2 linked regions of the Desulfatibacillum aliphaticivorans DSM 15576 genome follow. The protein of the gene in region 1 interacts with the protein of each later gene in a pairwise test. Links are inferred from orthologs where the notes say so. Each region holds a gene or a part of one and is shown in the gene's direction. Other genes may lie near its edges.

The links.
Region 2: the proteins of leuS (region 1) and G491_RS0105950 interact in binary tests that used the Escherichia coli proteins (3 or more experiments, as listed by UniProt). The link is inferred for Desulfatibacillum aliphaticivorans DSM 15576 from one-to-one orthologs.

The regions. Positions count from the first base shown.
Region 1 is NZ_AUCT01000043.1:9,781-17,504, reverse strand. What follows is about bases 2,195-5,386. They hold leuS (leucine--tRNA ligase), read left to right. Parts: upstream 2,195-2,590; coding sequence 2,591-5,182; downstream 5,183-5,386. Other genes in these bases: lptE (LPS assembly lipoprotein LptE), read left to right, coding at 5,213-5,386; G491_RS0125260 (Rne/Rng family ribonuclease), read right to left, coding at 2,195-2,335. Outside these bases: G491_RS0125265 (sodium ion-translocating decarboxylase subunit beta), read right to left, coding at 1-755; more of G491_RS0125260, read right to left, coding at 872-2,194; more of lptE, read left to right, coding at 5,387-5,740; rpsT (30S ribosomal protein S20), read right to left, coding at 5,835-6,101; G491_RS0125240 (metallophosphoesterase family protein), read left to right, coding at 6,286-7,008; G491_RS0125235 (hypothetical protein), read left to right, coding at 7,049-7,510.
Region 2 is NZ_AUCT01000003.1:384,724-392,255, forward strand. The notes cover bases 1,977-4,976. They hold G491_RS0105950 (BRCT domain-containing protein), read left to right. Parts: upstream 1,977-2,528; coding sequence 2,529-4,424; downstream 4,425-4,976. Other genes in these bases: G491_RS29610 (nucleoside phosphorylase), read left to right, coding at 1,977-2,553; G491_RS0105955 (bacteriohemerythrin), read right to left, coding at 4,500-4,892. In the rest of the region: glyS (glycine--tRNA ligase subunit beta), read left to right, coding at 1-1,187; G491_RS0105940 (hypothetical protein), read left to right, coding at 1,550-1,801; more of G491_RS29610, read left to right, coding at 1,810-1,976; G491_RS33440 (transporter substrate-binding domain-containing protein), read left to right, coding at 5,271-6,491; G491_RS0105965 (pyridoxal phosphate-dependent aminotransferase), read right to left, coding at 6,511-7,532. UniProt on the Escherichia coli protein: DNA ligase that catalyzes the formation of phosphodiester linkages between 5'-phosphoryl and 3'-hydroxyl groups in double-stranded DNA using NAD as a coenzyme and as the energy source for the reaction.

The DNA.
Region 1 (7,724 bases):
ACCCCGGACTCACGCATGAAGTTGCCCAGCATCAACATGCCCATCAGCGGAGTGACCGCCGGAATCAGGATGGAGATGACCATGAACACGGACAAGGGAAAGATGGTCTTTTCCAGCTTGGAAACGGGCCGAAGCTGCTTCATACGGATAAGGCGCTGCTTCCTGGTGGAGAACAGCCGTACAATGGGAGGCTGAATCAAAGGCACCATGGCCATGTACGAATACGCCGCCAAAGCGTTGGCCCCTAATAGGTCCGGCGCCAGCTTGGCTGTCAAGTAGATGGTGGTGGGACCGTCCGCGCCTCCAATGATGCCGACCGAAGCGGCCTCTCTCAGGGAAAAATCAAAGAATAAAACGCCCAAAAAGGTTACGAAAACCCCAAGCTGGGCGCCTGCGCCGATGACCATGGTCCTCGGGTTGGCGATCAGAGGTCCGAAGTCGGTCATGGCGCCAAGGCCTAAAAATATCACGCAGGGGATTACTTCCCATTCCACCCCATAGTGATAGAATATTTCAAACAGATGACGTTTGCCTGCTTCGTCAAATCCCATGAGCGGCACATGGGGGAAGTTCACCGCCACGATTCCAAACCCAATGGGTAAAAGCAGCAGCGGCTCATATTTTTTCGCCACCGCCAGATAAATGAAAAAGAACCCGATGGCCCACATGGCCACCATTTTGATGTCCAAGGCGAATAACCCGGTCTGCGTGGTGAGGATCTGCATCAACACGTCAATAAAATCATGCCAACTCATTTGTCTCCCTCTCTGAAAGTCTGTTTTTCACCATATGGCGTCCCCCCGCCAATACGAACACGGCTTTTGGAGCTTAAGTCGAGAAGTAGTAGAAAAAAAAGGAGAGACCGTCAAGCCTATTTTTCGGCGTGAATATGGGATTCACCTGGGACAAGACCTTTGTCCGGCCTTATGACTATGGTCACATCATGCCGTAATTCCAGGTCATTCAACTCTCGGCGCTTCTTGTTTAACAGGTACTCCGCCACATTGGCCGGAACCATGCCTTCCATGCTTTTAACGCCTTCCTTGATGATTTGAGACCTCAGCTTACGCAGAAAATCCAGGGCCATGGTTTCCAGGGACGGCACCCTGCCCTTGCCGTGGCAATGGGGGCATGTAAGATAGCTTCCGTAGTCAATAGAGGGGCTTATGCGCTGGCGAGACATCTCCATAAGCCCAAACTGGGAAATGCGGCCGATTTTCATACGCGCCTTGTCCAACTTGGCGTGCTGCCGCATGGCCTTTTCAACGGCCGTGCGATTTTTGACGTCCCGCATATCGATAAAATCCACCACAATCAGGCCGCCCAGGTCGCGCAGGCGCAATTGCCGGGCGATTTCCTCGGCCGCTTCCAAATCGGTTTTGAGGGCGGTTTTCTCCACCGACGCTTCCTTGGTGGACTTGCCTGAGTTCACGTCAATGGAAACCAGGGCCTCCGTGGGATGGATTACAATGCTTCCCCCGGACTTCAAGTTGACCTTGCTCTCAAAGATGGAGGCGATCTGCATTTCCAGTTGATACTTGGAAAATATGGGCCGTTCCTCTTTGTGCAGGCGCACCACCTTTTTTCTCCGGGGCGCGATGACGGACATGAACTCCTTGATTTCCTCGTAGGCGTTGGGATCGTCCACCAGGATGCTGTTCACGTCCGCATTGAAATTGTCCCGCAAAGAACGAATGGCGAGGCTTTGCTCTTTATTGAGCAGGGCCGGGGCCTTTTCTTCAATGCCTTTTTTATTGATGGTCTTCCAAAGCCTGTGCAGATGCTTGATGTCCTGGGAAATAACGGACTTGGTGCCCTTTTTGCCCACGGTGCGGACAATCACCCCGAATCCCTCGGGAATCGTGCAGGAATCCAGGATCTTTTTCAGGCGGACCCGCTCCTCCTCCTCCTCGATCTTCCGGGACACGCCCCGGGTCTTGCTGCCCGGCATGAGCACGACATACCGGCCGGCCAGGGAGATGAAGGTGGTGAGCATGGCCCCTTTTTTATCCACGGGGTCTTTGGTGATCTGGACCAAAAGCTCCATCCCCGGCTTCAGCAAATTCTTGATGGCTGTATCCCCGGAATGGGTGTCCATAAAATAATCGCTGTGAATTTCATTTTTCTGCAAAAACCCGTGGCGATCAGCTCCATAATCCACAAACACGGCCTGAAGGCTAGGCTCCACCCGGGCGATGACGCCCTTGTATACGTTACCGCGGGTGATTTCCCGGGCGGCGGTTTCTATATGGAATCCTTCAAGATTGTTGTCTTTGACAATCGCGATGCGGCACTCCTCCGGGTCTACCGCATTTACAAGAATTCTTGTTGTCATTGGCGTTAAACTTTCATTATGGTTAGGGTTCTTTCTTGCTTGCCTATTAGATAGAAATAAAACGCAATGAAGTCAACGGAATTCTGGGGGTTATAACGCGATGAAATAACCGCCTGCTCCTTGCCAAACGCCCTGAGTTGTGGCATGGATGAAAGTTGATAGTATAGGCCCTGACCATGGAAAGCCGGGAGGGACCAGCCCGGTTTATATTACTGACAACTCTCTTAAGCCCCTGTATGTGAAAGGCATTTTGGCATGGATGAACGCTACGACCCCAAAAAAATAGAAGGCAAATGGCAGGCCCATTGGGACGCCGCCGGACTGTTCAAAGTGAAGGAAGACCCCTCCAAAGAGAAGTATTTTCTTATGGAAATGTTTCCCTATCCGTCCGGAAAAATCCATATGGGGCATGTTCGCAACTACTCTATCGGCGATGTGGTGGCCCGGTTTAAGAGGATGCAGGGCTTTAACGTCCTTCACCCCATGGGCTGGGACGCTTTCGGCATGCCCGCGGAAAACGCGGCCATCAAAAACAACACCCATCCTGCCAAATGGACATACGAAAACATAGCCGCCATGGGCGCCCAGCTGAAAGCCATGGGTTTTTCCTACGACTGGGACCGCGAAATAGCCACCTGCAAGCCCGACTATTACCGCTGGGAGCAATGGCTCTTTGTGCAGATGTTCAAAAAAGGCATGGTCTACCGCAAGGAAGCCAGCGTCAACTGGTGCCACACCTGCCAGACCGTTCTGGCCAACGAGCAGGTGGAGCAGAACATGTGCTGGCGCTGCGGCGACGAGGTGGAGCAGAAAAAGCTGAAGCAGTGGTTCTTCCGGATTACGGACTACGCCGACGATCTGCTGGAGCACTGCGACAAACTGCCCGGATGGCCCGAGAAGGTCGTCACCATGCAGAAAAACTGGATCGGCAAAAGCCACGGCGCCGAAATCCTCTTTTCCGTCAAGGACAGCGACGTAAAGATCAAGGTCTTCACCACCCGGCCCGACACCTTGTGCGGCGCAACCTTTATGTGCCTGGCGCCCGAGCATCCTCTGGTTGAGGATCTGAGCAAAGGCACGGCCCAGGAAGCCGTCGTCCAGGAATTCGTCGCCCGCATGGCCAAGCAGGACAAGGCAAAACGCACCGCGGACGACAAGGAAAAGGAAGGCGTGCCCATTGGCGCCCAGTGCATCAATCCCCTGACCGGCAAGACCATGGAAATCTATACGGCCAACTTCGCCCTCATGGAATACGGCACCGGCGCGGTCATGTCGGTTCCCACGCACGACCAGAGGGACTTTGAGTTTGCAACCAAATACGGCCTGGAAAAAATCGTGGTTATTCAGCCCGAAGGCGAGGCGCTTTCGCCCGAAACCATGACCGAAGCCTATACGGACCCGGGCGTGCTGGTGAACTCGGGCCAATTCGACGGCATGAAAAACACCGACGCCATGGAGGCCATCGCCCAATACCTGGACGAGAATGACATGGGTAAAAAGACGGTCCAGTACCGCATTCGCGACTGGGGCATCTCCAGGCAGCGCTACTGGGGCGCTCCCATCCCCATGATCCACTGCCCGGATTGCGGCATCACGCCCGTGCCCGAGGACCAGCTGCCCGTGATTCTGCCCGAGGACGCCAACCTGCTGGAAGGCGGCAAGTCGCCCTTGCCCGAACTGGATTCCTTCGTCAAGACCACCTGCCCCCAATGCGGCAACGAAAACGCCCGGCGCGAAACCGACACCATGGACACCTTTGTGGAGTCCAGCTGGTATCCGGAACGCTACTGCAGCCCCAAGTGCGACGACGGCATGTTCGATGTGGATGCGGTCAAATACTGGATGCCCGTGGATCAGTACATCGGCGGCGTGGAGCACGCGGTCATGCACTTGCTGTACTCCCGCTACTTCACCCGGGTGCTGAACGACTTCGGCCTGGTGGACTTTAAAGAGCCTTTCACCCGGCTCCTGACCCAGGGCATGGTCTGCAAGGAAACCCTCAAGTGCCCCGAGCACGGCTGGCTGTTTCCCCATGAAGTGGAAGGAAGCGGCGACGAACGCACCTGCACCAAGTGCGGCAAGATTGTTGAAGCCGGCCGCGTGGAAAAAATGTCCAAGTCCAAATTGAACGTGGTGGACCCGGAAGAACTGCTGGCAAAATACGGCGCGGACACCATCCGCCTGTTCTGCCTGTTTGCGGCGCCCCCGGAACGGGACCTGGACTGGAGCGAGGAAGGCGTGGAAGGGTCCTACCGGTTCCTCCAGAGGGTCTGGCGCATGTTCGCCGCCCATATGGACGAGGTCAAGGACGCGCAGCCCTTCGAGGGAAGCCCGGACGACCTGGACGGCTATCTCAAGGACCTGTACAAGAAAACGCACCAGACCATTAAAAAGGTCACCGAGGACATTGACGGCAGGTTCCATTTTAACACGGCCATTTCCGCGGTCATGGAACTGGTGAACATGGTCTACGGCCTGAACGACAACCTGCAGGACGAAAAACGCGCCGGCGTGCTTCGCGCCGCCGTGGAGGCCGTCATCCTGCTGATTTCGCCCATGACGCCCCATTTTACCGAAGAGTTGTGGAGCCTGTTCGGAAAAACCCAGTGCGTCCTTGAAACCCCTTGGCCCGCATGGCGGGAAGACGCCCTGACCGCCGACGAGGTGGTTGTGGTGCTCCAGGTCAACGGCAAGCTGCGCAGCAAGCTGAACGTGCCCCTGGACACGGACGATGAAAAGATCAAGGAAATGGCTCTGGCCGATGAAAAGGTCCAAAAGTTCATGGGCGGCAAGCCCATTCGCAAGGTGATCGTGGTCAAGAACAAACTGGTCAATGTGGTGGTTTAGCCGCTGCAGGAAAGGTTCAGGGACCGCCCTATGCAAAAGGCTCTTTTGCGTCTGGTTTTACCCGTATTGATGTTAAGCCTGTGCGCCTGCGGATATCATTTTTCCGGAGGCGCCAGGCCCGGCGACCCCGTGCGGGCCGTTTTCATACCGGTTTTGGATAACGAAACAGCCGAAACCGGCCTGGAAACCATGATAACAAACGGTTTGATCCGGGAGTTCACCCGGGAGCAAAAATTCACCCTGGCCCACAGCCGCGCCGAGGCCAACGTGCTTTTGGCGGGGTCCATCGCGTCTTTATTGGATGAGAATGCCGCGCGCAGGTCGTCCGGGGATTCAGCCCTGCGCAGGGTGAAAATGATTTTGTCTCTGGAATTGCTTGATGAAGACGGCCGGGTGTTGTGGGCGGACGACAAGATTTCGGAATACGAGACCTATCAGGTGGTGAGCGAAAACCTGGCGGCCACCCAGGCAAACAAAAACCAGGCGTTGTCGGTGTTAACCACGCGCCTGGCTATGAAAATCCGCCATCGGATGGAAGCATATTTTGAAGGTTTTTAATGGGGATCGGTCGGCGCGCTGCCGTATCGGCCAAGGCTTTGAAGCCCGGCCGTGCAGCGCAGCCGCCGCACCCATTCACTACAAGTTCGGTAACCTAACCGGCCAGGGCCTCTACCTTTTTGGCAAGGCGGGAAATCTTCCTGGAAGCGGTGTTTTTGTGGATTACGCCCTTGCTCGCGCACTTATCGATGATCGACTGAGTTTCCACCAAAATAGTTTTGGCTTCATCGACGGACTGGGCTTCCACAGCCTGGTTGACCTTCTTGACCATATTCCTGAGACGGGTCTTGTAGGAACGGTTGCGCATTTGCTTGATGGTGTTCTGTTTTGCTCTTTTCAAAGCGGACTTATGATTCGCCAATGTTGCATCCTCCTTGGCCGGCATTGTTTTTTCAATCGCCGATTTATATATTTTTCACTTTCGTTAGCTGGTGCGGGCCTATATTCGGTAGACACCACAACATAAAAAGCGGTATGTAAGGAAAATAGCCTTTCTTGTCAAGGCCTAATATCATTCAACCATAATTTTTCAAGGGCGGGCGACTGTGCGAATTGCTGTTATTTCTGATATTCACGCCAATCTGGAAGCATTTACGGCTGTCCTGGAAAATATGCAAATTAAAAATGTGCACGCCTGCGTCTGCCTGGGAGACGTGGTGGGGTACGGCGCCGACCCCGAACCCGTCCTGCAGCTCCTGTGGGAAAATAAAATCCCCTCCATCCTGGGGAACCACGAAGAAGCTGTGTACGACGACGACATTCTACATTATTTCAACCCCCAGGCCAAGAAAACCGCTCTGCTCACCCGTAAAATGCTCAAGCCCGAAAGCGTGGAACGCATTAAAAAATGGCCCGTGAACATCGAGTTTCACGGCGCCCTGGGCGTGCACGGCTTTCCGCCCGACTCCATCCACAAATACCTGTTTGAAGCGGATCAGGGCGCCATATCCCGCATGTGGGATTCGGTCCCTTACAAGCTGTGCTTTGTGGGCCACACCCACAACCTGGATCTGGTGGCCTTTGACGGCCACAACGTCATTACCTATCCCCTGCTGGAAGGCGGCTGGCTTCTGGACAACCGCAAGACCATCGTCAACGTGGGCAGCGTGGGCCAGCCCCGGGACGGCGATAACAACGCCAAATACGTGATCTGGGACACCAAAATGAACGCCCTGACCATCTGCTACGTCCCTTACAACATCCAAAAAGCCGCCGATAAAATCCTAAAGGCCGGCTTTCCGGAAATCAACGCACGAAGGTTGTATTGATGAAATAGTATTCCTTCGCGCTTCATCAATAGGTACAAAAATGGACAAACAGCTGTCTGAACTAACGCCAAAAGACTTTGTCGAGACTCCTGTCTGGTTTTTTCCTATGGATGACTCTGTTGAAAGTGAGGAAACAGTCAGACCTGTCAGGGAAATCAAACAAATTGAGGATTTCCAGGTTATCGTTAAAACGTTTTTTTTCGACCAACACGGTAACACGTATCTCGGGTATATTTTTTGGGGATCGCCTGAAGAAGTCGAGTATCTAAAACCGGTAATGGCTCTCGATGACAGCGGCCGGACCGGCATAGACTTTTGGCATGGCTTGGTTGAACCGGGAGAGGAGGATTTTCGCCAGATGCGTAGCATTTTAATGAGAGAGTCCTTTCCTATCCGGTTTGTAAGCGAAGAAATTGTGGGATTAAACTCTATACATGGTGAACTCTTCGGGCTTTATTATCTCGATAAACATTACAATGTTATCTGCAAGAGTTTTACCTAAAGCGGCAAATCAAGGCATTACATATCGTTGTTGGTCAAAACGCAAAGGAGAAGGATCAGGCCAACGATTTCCCTATGGCAGTGTAGTGCAGGCCCCCGTGCCTGCCATGGACGCGCTTGCGCGTCAATAAGGCGCCCACAGGGGGCGCGGCTACATTTAACCGGGCTGACCTGTTTGTTGCGGCCCTGGAAGCCTTGTTCGCCGCCGCAGTCGG
Region 2 (7,532 bases), on another replicon or contig:
CCTGCTTTGTGGCTGTGAACAACACCCAATGCAAGGATCCCCAGCTTGTGGCCACCGGGCACGAACGCGTGCTCCGCGCCAGGCTCTCCGACGCCAAGTTCTTCTGGGACGTGGATAAAAAACAGTCCATGGAAGACTGGGTCAAGCGCCTGGATCGGGTTCTGTTTCAGAAGAAGCTGGGCTCCGTGGGCGAAAAGGTCGCCCGGGTGGAGGAAATGGCCAAGTTCCTGGCCGCCGCCCCCGAAATCAACGGCGATCCCGACAAAGCCCAAAAGGCGGCGCACTTCTGCAAAGCCGACCTGGTTTCCGGCTTGGTCATCGAGTTCACCAAGCTCCAGGGCGTCATGGGCAAGGCTTACGCCTCCCTGGCGGGCATGGACGCGGAAACGGCAAGCGCTCTGGAAGAGCATTATCTGCCGGCCTATTCCGGCGGCCCCCTGCCCCGGACCAAAACGGGCGACGCAGTAGCCATGGCCGATAAAATGGACTCCTTGTGCGGCTGCTTCGCCGTGGGGCTCATCCCCTCGGGCAACCGCGATCCTTACGCCCTGCGCCGTCAGGGCATCGGCGTCATTCGCATCCTGCAGGAAAAGGGGTATTCGCTCAGCCTTAGCGCCATCGTGGACAAAGGCCTGGAACTGGTCAAGGACAAGGCGGACCAGGACCTTGCGGAAACTCGCGACAAGATCATCTCCTTTCTGGCTGACCGCATGGCCCACATGCTGGCCGAGCAGGGATTTTCCAAGGACGTCATCCAGGCGGCCGTCGCCATCTCCTGCGACGACATCCCGTACCTGTGGAAGCGCGTGGCGGCCGTGGAAAAACTCAAGACCTTGCCCGATTACGAAGCCCTGGCCCAGACCTTCAAACGGGTGGCCAACATCATCAAGCAGGCTGCTGAAAAGGGAACGCTGTCCGATCAGGAAGTGAACCCGGCCCTGTTTGAAAAGGATTGCGAAAAGGATCTGCTGGAAGCCTTCACCGCCATGGAAGCCAAGGTCAGCGGCCTGGGCGTGGATGAGGCGCTGCTGGAAGTCGCCAAGCTCCGCCCTGCGGTGGACGCTTTCTTCGACGACGTCATGGTCATGGCTGAGGACATGAAGGTCCGGGAAAACCGCTTGGCCCTGCTGGCCGGCATCGCAGGCCTGTTCGGCCGCTTTGCGGATTTCTCGCGCATTTCCGCGTAAATGGGGTCAAATCTACGTTTGACGTTTGAGCCCTTGCAACGCCGGATTTAGTGAGTCGTTAGGGAACAAGTCACCCTTTGTCGGGTTTGAAGTCCCCCCGCGTTCTCGACCATTTGAAGCGCAAAGCCGGACTTCGTAACCCGACCTACGTCTCATTCGCCACGCTGTCGGGTCACGCGAAGCGCGGGTGACTTAAAAATTGGCTGGAAAGGCCACTCGGCAAGGCGCTTTTAATAGCCTGATGCGTCTCAGCGAAGCGATCCGACATAATATGATTTTTACAAACAACGAACCAGCCCCGGCGGCCTTTATTCGGGCCGGCCGGGGTTCATGGTTATATAATACATTCAAGGAGAATGAATATGCCTTACGATGCGGAATTGGATAAAGTGCTCAAGTCATGGGAGTCCGAAGAAACCGGGCTGGTTATTTCCATCAATCAGTATGCGGAATCCGAGCCCAAACTCCAGATCGGCCCCAGGATGTTCACCCGCAAGGACGGCACCAAAAGGCAGGGAAAAGCCGGCCGTCTGACCATAGAAGACGTTTTGTGGCTGTACGATATGATTGACGAGATCAAGGATGAAATGGTGGAGCTTGCGCCGCCCGAATAATGACAATTATGGACGAAAAAACATCCCGGGACGCCCTCATCAATCCCAGGGCGATTAAGGGCGTCCCCAATCTGGATTCCATCGCCCTCATGTGTGCGGTGCGGCCTGACGTGGACGATCTGGTCAAATGCCTTGGCCTTAAGCGGTCGCACCAGCTGCCCATGAACAAGATCTATTTTAACAAGGACGGCAAGGGCGGGAGCGTGGCCGGCCCTATGATGGGCGCGCCTTACGCCGCTTACGTCCTGGAGCAGCTTATTGCCAGCGGCGCCAAAAAAATCCTGTTTGTGGGATGGTGCGGGGCCGTGAGCCCGGACCTGGAAATCGGCGACGTGATCGTGCCAAGCTCCGCCTTTGTGGACGAAGGCACATCGGTCCATTATTCGCACCGGGAGATCGGAACCATCGTCCGTTCCTTCCCCAATGAGGATCTCGCTGACTGGCTTTCCGACGCCCTGGAGCGGGAGGAAATCGAACACGCCCGAAAAGCCGTCTGGACCACGGACGGCATTTACCGGGAGACGCCCGAGCAGATTGAATATTTTTCCTGGCAGGGCGCGGCGGCTGTGGAAATGGAGCTTTCCGCGCTTCAGTCCGTGGCCAATTTTCGGGAGGTCGCCTTGTGCGGAGTGTTAATTGTTTCCGACGAACTCCATTCCGGCAAGTGGAAGCCGGGCTTCAGCGACCCCAAATTTCAGGAAACCCGTAAGAAAGTTATCGAGGCCTTATGCAGGATTTGCCGAGCAGCATAGCAGACATTTCCGATCCCGAACTCCTGGGCCAATGGCTTGAAAAATACAATGAGGCTTACCGGGCCGGCAAGCCCATGATCTCTGACGCCCATTACGACCTGTTGGTGGAGCGCCTGCGGGAGATCGCCCCGGACCACGGGTTTTTGTCCGCCGTGGAGGCGGAGACCTTTGCGGACAAACGCGAAGTGCGCCACCCCGCCCCCATGCTGTCCACGGAAAAGGCTTACGACAAACAGTCCTTGGAACGCTTTGTTGATAGGGTTTACAAAGAGGCCGCCCAGATCGGCGTGACGGACGTGCTTTTTCAGGTTACGCCCAAGCTGGACGGCCTGGCCGCCCGGGACGATGGACAAATCCTGGCCACTCGCGGCAACGGTTATGCAGGCTACGACATTACAAACGCCTTGGAAAAAGGCGTGATCCCCCAGGGCGGGCGCGGCCTGGGCCTGGGCGAAATCGTGGCGGTTCAATCCTATTTTCAGGAAAACCTGGCCGACCGGTTTGAGCATCCCCGGAACATGGTTGTCGGGATTATTTCCTCGGACGTTTTGAACATTTCGGCCAAGCAGGCTTTGGAAGATAAGCAGGTGCATTTCGTCCCTTACGCCACGCTGAACAAATGGGAAGGCTCGGGCAAGGAACTGCTCGAGAACAGCGAAAAAATCACCCAGGACCTCATCCAGGCCACGGACTACCCCATGGACGGCATGGTCGCTTCGGTCATGAACCAGGACGTGCGCGACCATATGGGCGCCACCTCCCATCACTACCGGTGGCAGATCGCCATCAAGGCCAAAGGCGAGACCGGCGTCACCACGGTCAACGCCATCACCTGGCAGGTGGGGCGCACCGGCAACGTCACCCCCGTGCTGGAAGTGGAGCCCCTGAAGCTCTCCGGCGCCACCATCCGCAGGGTGACGGCCCATAACGCCGGACGCATTCGCGAAAAAGGCGCGGGCGTCGGCGCAAGCATCGAGGTCATCCGCTCCGGCGAGGTCATTCCCAAGCTGGAAAACGTCTTGACTCCCTCGGATGATACGCTAATCCCGGAAAACTGCCCGGTCTGCGAAACGCCCCTGGAATGGAACAACGATTTTTTGAAATGCCCCAACCTCAACTGCAAGGCCCGGGTGGAGCAGCGCATCCGCCATTGGTTTCGGATTCTGGGCAACGCGGACTGGTTCGGCATAAAAACCGTGGAACGGCTTGTGGCCGGAGGATTTGACAGCCTGGAGAAAATCTACGCCATGACCGAGGAGGACTTTTTATCGCTCGAGTTCGGGCCGGTGCAGTCAAAGAATCTGGTGGAGGCAATCGGTCTGAGCAAGTCCCGGCCCGTGGAGGACTGGCGATTTTTGGCGGCATTCGGCATTAGCGACCTGGGCGAAGGCGACAGCCGCAAGATTCTCTCCTTTTTCCCCCTGGAGGAATTGCTGGACAAAACCCGGGACGACATCGTCGCCCTGCACGGCTTCGGGGATGTCACCAGCATATCCATAGAAAAAGGCCTGAAGGCTTTAGGCCCCACCATCCGCCACATGCTGGACTTGGGATTCAACCTCCAGCCTACGCCCCTGAAATCCGAGATGGACGTCTCCAGCCCTATTTCCGGAAAAGGCGTGGTGTTTACCGGAAGCATGGAAACGGGCTCCCGCAAGGACATGGAGGAAAAGGCCCGGTCTTTGGGCGCCAACGTGCAAAAAGCAGTGACGGGCAAGACCGATTACCTGATTTGCGGCGCCAAAGTGGGCGCTAAAAAGACCCAAAAAGCTCAGGATTTAGGCGTAACCGTGCTGACGGAACAGGAATACCTCCAATTGCTGGAGGGCGGGGAATCCCAATCCTCTCCCGAGCAAATGAGCCTGTTTTGATGCCAAGGCGGCGCACAAAATGAGGGCCATTTTTTTGACGCCCCGGCCCCTCGCAGCGCCGGCTTCCCTGTTTGATCAACTCAGATATTTCTGATAGGTCTTGTCAATTCCCATGATGTGGTTCACAAGCCAGTTTTTGAGAAAATTTCCAAGGGTAGAGGCCATCACAGGCTCCCCGGCGTCTAGCTTGGCTTTCAACTCCACAACCTGTTTGGTAAAAAGCCTATGCTCCTCCTGGTGGCTCGCCAAATTCGGATAAGTGCTTTGCTTCAGAGCCATTTCTTCGTTATTGAAATGGGTTTTCGTGTAGGCGACCAGTTCGTTGCAGGTGGCCTGCATGGCATCCCTGGCCTTGCCGACCTTCATGGCTTCATAAAATCTGTTGGTAAGGTCAATGAGTTTTTTATGTTCATTGTCAAAACGGGGCACTCCCACGCTGTACTTTTCATCCCAGTTAAAAAATGCCATTTTGCTCTCCTTTGCTTTCCGTTCTCTGTAACGGCTTGCAAATTGTTGTTATTTCAGGCGCCCCCTATGAGCGCGGCGGCGACTGGCACACTGCATTTTCAATCTTAAACGGAATTTAAGCAAAAAACATACCATGGCCCCTGTCTAATAAAGACAGTTTGCTTCCCGGATTTTCGCCCTCCGGGCGCGAGGCATAGGACTTTGAAGCATGGAACTTGACATAAAATCCTCGGGCATATACCTTAAAACAATAATGAATTTAGGAAGTTATCTCTATTTGAAATACACTTCAAAGACCAGAATGCATTGTTTCTTAAATGAAAAAACACTCACATCCTTACGGAAGCAAAACCATTATCCCCGGAGGAATAGTGAAGTATGTTGAAGTCTAACTGCTTTGTGATTGTCGCTGTATTGATTTATACATTTTTATCTGCTGGTTTCTCCCACAGTTCGTCGGCGCAGGCCTTCCAACCATCCCAACCGCTAACTGTTAAGGCCGCTGTTTTAAAAAATTTTCCGCCGCATTATACAACGGATGCAAACGGCAAGCCGTCCGGGTTTGCGGTGGATGTTCTGGAAAGAGTAGCTCAAATCGCCAATATCCAGGTGGAATACATCGTTAAGGAGGACTGGCAGGAGGTTTTCGAAGCTCTCAAATCGGGCGAGGCGGACCTCATCCCGGACCAAGGAATAACCGACCGGCGAGAGCAATGGTTTGACTACTCAATTCCCACGGAAACCTCTCCGATTCGCATTTTTGTTCTTGCAGAGACGGCGGGCGTTGAATCTCTGGACGACCTTATTGGAAAAAAGACGGCTGTCGTGGCGTTGAATGTCGGAGAGGCCATTGTTGCAAGGAAACCTGCCATTAAACCGATTGTATTTGACAATGTGGAGGCCGCGCTACTCAGTCTGCTGTCCGGCAATGTGGACGCCCTGATTTTTCCGGAGCCGGTGTTAATGACGTTCGCCCGGGAGGCCAGGGTGGACCGGAGGATAAAAAGAGCGGGAAGCCCTTTGAGAACGGTAAAAAGAGGGATAGCGGTCCGAAAAGGGAATATAACTCTTTTAAACAGGCTGAATCCGGCGATTGAACAATTTCTTCAATCCAAGGAATACTCCCGGATCTATACCAAATGGCACGGAGAGCCCACCCCCTTCTGGAACACATTCCGTGTGACATTGGCCATGCTTGGCTTTTTGTCCCTGACGGCCGTAATCATGGGGTACTGGCGATACCGGTCCATGGCGGTTTTGAATATCGAGTTGAAAAAACAGATCCGATTGCGGGAGGCCGCCGAACAGGATCTGAAGGCCTCCTATGATACTTTAGAGCAAAAGGTGGAGGAACGCACCCGAAAGCTGAAAGCAGCCCTTTCCGAAGTTAAAACGTTATCAGGTTTGCTTCCCATCTGTTCCCATTGCAAGAAAATCCGTGACGACCAGGGCTATTGGAAGCAGATCGAATCTTATATACAGGAGCACTCCGAAGCCGAGTTCAGCCATAGCATATGCCGGGATTGCGCGGCAAAACATTACCCCGAGTTGAAAATATACGAAATCATGGATGCAGAAGACAACGAATCTTCCGACTAAATCCTTAACCGGTCCATCATTAGCCCTTCCATGAGGCGATTCTTTCGCAAGCCTCTTCCAGCACGGGAAATTCCTTGGCAAAGCAAAAGCGCACCAGAGAGTCCCCTGAGTCGTCATGGAAGAACGCCCGGCCCGGTACGCTGGACACGCCGGTTTTTTCCAAAATATGCATGGCCCGGGTGAACGAATCGTGTCCCGGCACGCCGGAAACGTCGGCCAGCACGTAATAGGCGCCTTCCGGGCGATAAGGCTTCATGCCGGCCTTTTCAATCGTATCGCAGAAAAGATCCCGCTTTTTCTGATGATCCCGGGCCAGGCCCTCGTAATAATCCCTGCCAAGCATGTTCATGCCCGCGGCCACGCCCATTTGCAAAGGCGCGGGAGCGCACACGTAAACCAGATCGTTCAGATGGGTGATTGCCTCGGTCACGTCCGCAGGGCAGATGCAGTAGCCCAAACGCCAGCCTGTGATGGCGTAGGTCTTGGAAGCGCCGGACATGGTCACGGTCCGCCCTTCCAGGCCTGGATGAAGACCGGGGCATAGATGGGTGCGTCCGTCGTACAGAAAGTGCTCGTAGATTTCGTCGGAAAAAATCACCAGGTCATGCTTTTGCGCGGCTTCCGCAATCAGGTCGATTTCCCCGGCGGTCATGACATGCCCGGAGGGATTGCCGGGCGTGCACAACACGATGCCTTTTGTTCGGGGAGTGACGGCCTTGGCCAAGGCGTCCGGCTCGATCTCCCAGGTTCCCGGCTTTGTGGGGACGAAAACCGGAACCGCGCCCACAGCCTCCAGAGTGCTGGCGTGATATCCGTAATAGGGCTCGAACAAAATCACCTCGTCCCCGGGATTCAACAGCGCCATGGCCGCGCAATAGAACACGCCGGTGGCGCCCAGGCTGGCCACGATCTCGGTTTCCGGGTCGGGGCGGCGTCCGTAAAAGGCCGCGGTTTTGCCGGCAATGGCCTGACGCAGCTCGGGCAGTCCGTGATTGGGAGTGTACACGTTATAGCCCTCGTCCATGGCCTTTTTCGCGCCGG